One region of the Arthrobacter sp. TJ-58 genome, then DNA from elsewhere that is predicted to be linked to it. Evidence: riboswitches for the same ligand, from Rfam matches in the RefSeq annotation. Region 1 holds a riboswitch; the other holds the start of a gene.
The links. A riboswitch is a leader RNA that binds a small molecule or an ion and turns the genes downstream of it on or off. The one in region 1 is predicted to bind cyclic di-AMP.

Region 1 (3,394 bases):
CGAGGTAGGACAGCGGGTGCAGCACGGTGTTCATACCGTCGAAGCCGCCGCTGATGACCTGGCCGTTGCCCACGTAGATGGCTACGTGGCCGGAGGTGATGACGAGGTCGCCGGGCTCGGGCGAGCCAACAACCGAGCCGAAGGCGTAGAACTGTGCGGGGGCGAGGTCGCCCACCGACTTGCCGACGGAGCGCAGTGCATTCTCCACCATGGCGGTGCAGTCCTGAGCAACGCCGAGCTGTGCGTAGGCCGAAGCAACGAGTGCTGCACCGACGCCGCTGGTTACCGGAGCCGGTGCGGGGGCCGGAGCCTGAACCGGTGCGGGAGCTGCAGCGGCGGGTGCCGGGGCAGCAGCCTGGGCCTGAGCCGGCGTGTTGGCCGCGGGGGCCCAGTTGGCAGTGGTGGCTGCCAGCGGTGCGGAAGCCTGCTGCGTCTGAGCGGCAACTGCCTGCTCAGCCTGAACAGCCTGCTCGGCCTGAACTGCAGCGGCCTGCTCAGCCTGAACAGCTGCCTGTTCCTGAGCAGCGGCTTCAGCGGCGGCAGCCGCTTCTTCTGCTGCGATGCGGGCGCGGTAGTCCGCTCCGGAAACGGAGGAGACGGGCTGCATGGTGGCCAGCTCAAACGGTGCCTGTGCGGAGACAGAAACAGCGCCGGTTGAAGTTACGACACTGAGCGGGGTGGCTTCGAGTACCTGGCGGTCGGTGCTGGGGGCTGCCTGGGCGGGAAGGCCTGCAGCGAGGACGAGGCCTGAAGCGGCGACGACGACGGCGGCCTGGCGGCCGATGGTTCCAACATTGGAGGTGACGGCCCGGGACAGTGCTGAAACGGGGCTCGACTGGACTGCGGACGCGCGACGGCGGCCGTGAGCTACTGATGACACAAGTTTGCCTCTCCCAATGCCTACGAGGTGAGCTGTCGGATTCGGATGGGAGTCACCCGGCTGCGTGGGCGGTAAGGCCCATGCAACTTAACCCCTAGGGTTTCTTTCGAAACCCGAATGTGGTTCCCCCGCCTCTGCCATGCGATGTTGCGAACGGACCTCAAACAGTGGCAGAGCTCGGCGATCTGTTCGAGGGTGCCCGACCTTTGGCCGATCAAGCACGAGGATGACCCTACAACAACATTTGTCGAATGTCACGTTCAGGTCACGAAATGGTTATCCTGCGGTCACAGCCAACCGAGCGGGTCAACGACCTCGCCGTTGACCATCACTTCAAAGTGAAGGTGGCAGCCCGTTGAGGCCCCTGTGGTGCCGCTGGCCCCCACCAGGGCGCCGCGCTCCACCTTGTCCCCCACGGCCACAGCTAGGCTGGACATGTGGTTGTACGTGGTTTCCACGCCGTTGCCGTGATCAACCACCACGCGGTTTCCGCCGCCGAAGTCGTGCCAGCCCGAGAAGGTTACGGTGCCGGCTGCGGCAGCCGTGACATCCGTGCCGCAGGCAGCGGCAAAGTCCTGGCCGCGGTGCAGCTCGTCTGCGGCACCGGTGATGGGGCTGACGCGGTAGCCAAAGCCGGACGTCTGAACGAGCTCCGAGGCCAGCGGTCGGGCAAGAGCGCCCGCGGATGCACCGGCGGAAATCTCCGCACCGGACGCCACAGCCACGTGGTGGAGCTTTGCTTCCGGGTCAAACCGGCTGCTCAGGGCGGGCCGGTCAAAGTTAACGGCCGCTGCGGGATCCGCTGAAACTACCGGCGCTTCCACGGCGACAGGCTGCATTTCCTGGGCTGGTTCGCTCACGGCTGCGGTGGTGGGGACCGCAGCAGTAAGGATCATGCCCGAGGCTGCTGCGGTGATGGCGACTTTTTGTGCGGCACCGCCGATGGAGCGGTTTCTGGATTCTGCTCGGCGGCGGCCGGATCTGGGGCCGTTGTCCGGGCGTGGAGCGGGGGCCGGGGCAGACGCGCGGCGCCTGCCCGGGGCAGCATGCTTCGACAAGGTATACCTCTCTCATATGCCTGCGAAGTTAGCTGTCGGATTCGAGTGGAGAAACTCGGCCCCGCATTCAGCGACGGGCCGCACCGTCGATGCGGGGGCAGTGCTGATGCTGGAGGCTTCACCCCAAGGCAGCTCAAGCTGCCGGTGATGGGTCCTCCGCCCCTGCCTGAACTATGTAATTCCGGGCCAGTGGCAGGGTTCGGCGTAAGGCCCGGATAACGGTGTTATTTCAACGTCAGTAAGTCACTATAGGTGAAGATGCCCAAAAGAGACCATTTCGTTATCCGAGTGTGGATACAAACACGTGGGCAGCCACCTCTGGAGGAAGTTCCAGGGCGCCTTCGATTCCGGGAACGCGCACAGAAATGTAGCCCGCCACCACTTCGGCACTGATCTCCGCTCCGGGGCGCAAACCGGCCTCATCGAACTGGCAGAGCAGTTCCGGTTCCACCTGGACCGGTTCGGCCAGCCGGACCAGCTTCATCTTGGTTCCCGGCTCTGCCTGCGCCACAGCGGAAACGAGGTTGGTCACGCCGTCGTGGAACGGTTCAGCGGCCACGCCGCCAATCTCGGCGAGGCCCGGAATTGGGTTGCCGTAGGGCGACTCCGTGGGGTGCCCCAGCAGGTCGTACAGCCGGCGCTCCACGCGCTCACTCATGACGTGTTCCCAGCGGCAGGCTTCGTCATGGACGTAAGCCCAGTCCAGGCCGATCACGTCGGCGAGCAGGCGTTCGGCCAGCCGGTGCTTGCGCATCACTTCGGTGGCGCGGCGGCGGCCCTGCTCGGTCAGCTCCAGGTGCCGGTTGCCCGAGACCACCACCAGGCCGTCCCGCTCCATCCGCCCGATCGTCTGGGACACGGTTGGCCCGGAGTGGCGCAGCCGCTCGGCGATGCGCGCCCGGAGAGCCACGATGTTCTCTTCTTCGAGTTCCAGGATGGTCCGCAGATACATTTCGGTGGTGTCAATGAGGTCCGTCATGGCAGGCCGCTCCTAGGTACTCAATTGGGAAGATCAGGAGAACAACGGCGGACGCCGCCCCCACAGGTCAGTACTGCCAATACGTTAGCTCATCCGGACAAAGGGCAGATAATTCCGTCGGCTCCGGACGACCCGGCGGGCGGGTTCACAAATCGCATGCGGACGGGGCGGTGGGGCAGAATGAAAGGCACATCAGAGCACCCTGCCTACCGCTTGGAGCGACACCCCATGGGCGAAACAGCCGCAGTCAAGATCCCCGCCGAACTCCTTCCCAGGGACGGGCGGTTCGGGGCCGGTCCGTCAAAGGTTCGTCCGGAGCAGCTGGAAGCATTGTCCCGCGCCGGAGCCCGCCTGCTGGGCACGTCCCACCGCCAGGCTCCCGTCCGCAACTTGGTGGGCAGCATCCGCGAGGGACTGTCGAGCCTCTTCCGCGCCCCGGAGGGTTATGAAGTGGTGCTTGGCGTTGGCGGCTCCACC
Region 2 (3,394 bases), on a different contig from region 1:
CAGCGCACTGACGGCCCACGCAGCAGAGCTGCGCCGCATCGAACGTGAGCTGCATGACGGAGCGCAGAACCGGCTGGTGGGAGTGGTGATGATGCTCGGGCTGGCGCAGCGGGCGGCGGAGACCAATCCGGCTGCCGCAATGCCTTTTATCGGGCGTGCCCAGGACGCCGCCACCGAAGCCCTGGCCGGTCTGCGGGAAGCGGTGCACGACATTTATCCGCCGGTCCTGGATGAGCTGGGCCTGGGCGGAGCGGCATCTGCACTGACCAGCAGGTCCCCCATCAGCTGTTCGCTGGACGTGCAGGGACTGCAGCGTGCTCCCGCAGCGGTGGAATCCGCCGCCTACTTTGTCCTGGCCGAAGCCCTGACCAACGCCGCGAAACATTCCGACGCCTCGCACATCGAAGTGCTCCTGCGCACAGAAACCGCACCGCGCGAGGATGTGCTGGTGGTCCGGGTGAACGACGACGGGCGCGGCGGCGCTGCCGTTGCGGGTGCCGGCGATCCGGCGGCCGGGTCCGGCACCGGCCTGGCCGGAATTGCCCGCCGCGCCGCAGCCTTTGGCGGCACGTTGTATCTGACCAGTCCGCCCGGCGGGCCAACCGAACTAAGGGTGGAGCTTCCATGCGCCTTCTGATCGCCGAAGATGATGCTCTGCTGCGCGCCGGGCTTGAGCTGCTGCTGCAGGGCGAGGGATTTGAGGTGGTTGGCTCCGCGGACAATGCCGAGGACCTGCTGGCAGGCTTTGAACCCGGCAGTGCCGACGGCGCCGTCCTTGATGTGCGGATGCCGCCGACCTTCACCAACGAGGGGCTGCGCGCTGCCCTGGAACTTCGCTCGCGGGTGCCGGACTTTCCGGTCCTTGTCCTGTCCGCTTATGTTGAGGACCGGTACGCAAGCCGGCTGCTGGCCTCCGGCGCCCAGGGTGTGGGCTACCTCTTAAAGGAACGCGTGGGCAAAGTGGGCGATTTTGTCGAGGGCCTGCGCCGGGTCCTGGCCGGCGGAACCGTCATGGATCCGGAGGTCATCGCCCAGCTGTTCAGCCGGCGCAGCACCCGTGACCCCATCCGGTCGCTGACTCCCCGCGAGTTTGAAGTGCTGGGGCTGGTGGCCGAGGGCCTGGGCAACACCGCCATTGCCCGGACCATCTCCGTATCCGAGACAGCGGTCAGCAAGCACATCGGCAACATCTTCGCGAAACTGGGCCTCTCGCCGTCGGACAGCGGCCACCGCCGCGTACTGGCCACGTTGGCGTATCTGCGGACTTAGCCGTACCTGCGGACCCAGGCGTATCCGGGGACCTAAACGGCACTAAATCCCCGTGCTGACGCGGGTTCGGGAACCTCCTGTGCCGGCACCCACAGGCCACTCCAGAGGTGCCACTCACGCCTCCGTGCGAGCTTCGTTACTAAATAGTTACCATCCCGTAACCGTCTTGTACGGTAGTACTCATGCCGTTATCTGAAGCGGCTCCCTTGACTTGTTACCTAGCTCTGCCGCTGGTCAAGGTCCACAGATTTCACACTTCGGCAGAGGCGGGGGAACCACTTACGGGTTCCTTATGAATCCTTGGGGTTAAGTCAGCCGAGGTTTCTTCGGCGGACCGGATGACTCCCATCCGCATCCGACAGCTCACCTCGCAGGTATCGGGAGAGGTAACTTATTTTGTTGAACAATACTCGTGGAACCCACAGCGCCGACAACACCGGACTGTGGACTGCACTTGCAAACGCCACCACCGGCAAGGCCCGCACCATCGGCACCGCAGCAGCTGTCCTGGCAGCAGGCTCCGGCCTGGTCCTCAGCATGGCCGGCCCCGCTTCGGCAGGCGTCGTCGCCAACGACTCGACCGAGTCCTACACCGCCCCTGCTGCTGTAGCCGCTCCGGCTGCTCCGGTAGCTCCCGCAGCTGCTCCGGTTGAGGCTCCTGCCCCCGCCGCAGCATCCACCCACGTGGTCCAGTCCGGCGACACCCTGAGCGCCATCGCCAGCACCTACGCCGTCACCCTTGACGACATCCTGGCGCTGAACGGCCTTTCGCTGGATTCCATCATCTACCCCGGCGATGTCATCACGTACGCCGGCGGCGCTGCTGTTGAAGCTGCTTACGCCGCACCGGCTGCAGTGTCCTACGATGCTCCTGCAGCAGTGTCCTATGACGCTCCCGCTGCAGCCTCCTACGCCGCTCCGGTGGAAGAGACCGCCGCCGTGGCCGACTTCAGCACCTTCAGCACGCAGGCTTCCTCCGTGACGCCGGCTGCCGCTCCCGCTGCTAGCGGCACCAACGCCATCATGCTCAGCTCCGCATACGCCCAGATGGGTGCCGTCCAGGACTGCACCATTCTGGTTGAGGTTGCCCTCCGGGCAGCCGGCCACTCGGTTGGCGACCTGGCTCCCGCGCAGCTTGCTGCTTACGGAACCCCGGTTTCCGACCCCCAGCCGGGCGACATCGCCTACTACGCCGACGGCGGCATGGGCGTTGCCCACATCGCCATCTACGTAGGCAACGGCCAGGCCATCCACAGCGGATGGGGCGGCAACCAGACTGTGCTGCAGAGCGCCAACGTTGGTTCCGGCGCCGTGTACTACCGCGTAGCGTAATCACGCACTAGCTCCCATCGGAGCGCGGGAAGCGAACGGACCTGCAATCTGATGGATTCATAAAAAGGAACGCCCGGCCAGCTGGCCGGGCGTTCCTTTTTGCCGTTGAGCGTTTACTTTGACGTGCGCGGATGTGCGCGCAGTGTCAGGTCCGCCGGAAGTCAGGCTTCCGGACCGGTCTGGCCGTCCTGCTGTTCCGGGCTGTCCTGCTGTTCCTGGGAGTCCGGGGCATCCTGCTGTTCCTGGGAGTCCGGGGCGTCAGAGTGATGCCGGCCGCCGTGGCCGTGCCCGGGACCGTCTTCGATCATGCCGTCGCGGGCAGGCCCGTCGCCGTCGCCGCGGACATCTCCGTCATCGTCGCGCACCTTGCGGTCGCCGTCGTTCCTGCCCTGATCCGGCGCGGATTCCCCGTCTGAGTTCTCCTCCTGGGTGTCCGGGTCTGTCTCAGTTCCCTGATCCGTCTTGTCCTTATCCGCCTTGTCTGGCTTGTCTGCCTTGTCCTTCTCTGCCTTGTCGCCGCCGCCGTCGCGCTCGTGCCGCGTCTCGGCGTCGGACTCAGACTCCGATTCGGACTCCTGGCCCTGCTGCTCCTGCTGCTGTTCAGTCACAGAGGCCTGTTCCGAATCCGCAGTTGTGTCGGCCGTGGCCATACCGGCAAAAAAGGAGCCGACCAACAGGACCAGACCGCCAACTACGCCCAGGATCCATCCCAGCGGGCCCCTGGCCTTGTCCCGAAATGCCATCGTTTCATGCACCTTTCGAAGAGTGGATGTGCTGACACTCTTATTTTCGG

Region 2: it holds a riboswitch for cyclic di-AMP, as region 1 does, so the genes downstream of both, AC4D2W_RS02435 (LysM peptidoglycan-binding domain-containing protein) here and AC4D2W_RS14830 (M23 family metallopeptidase) in region 1, are expected to answer to the same signal.

Annotation. Positions count from the first base shown of each region.
Region 1 covers NZ_JBZCNM010000005.1:66,835-70,228, reverse strand. Annotated here, with positions in the region: gene AC4D2W_RS14835 (NlpC/P60 family protein) at 1-880, opposite strand, end outside; cyclic di-AMP (ydaO/yuaA leader) riboswitch at 884-1,049, opposite strand; gene AC4D2W_RS14830 (M23 family metallopeptidase) at 1,168-1,776, opposite strand; cyclic di-AMP (ydaO/yuaA leader) riboswitch at 1,941-2,153, opposite strand; gene AC4D2W_RS14825 (iron-dependent transcriptional repressor DtxR) at 2,219-2,917, opposite strand; gene serC (phosphoserine transaminase) at 3,146-3,394, shown strand, end outside.
Region 2 covers NZ_JBZCNM010000001.1:514,635-518,028, reverse strand. Annotated here, with positions in the region: gene AC4D2W_RS02445 (sensor histidine kinase) at 1-637, shown strand, start outside; gene AC4D2W_RS02440 (response regulator) at 625-1,269, shown strand; cyclic di-AMP (ydaO/yuaA leader) riboswitch at 1,508-1,660, shown strand; gene AC4D2W_RS02435 (LysM peptidoglycan-binding domain-containing protein) at 1,669-2,601, shown strand; gene AC4D2W_RS02430 (hypothetical protein) at 2,763-3,344, opposite strand.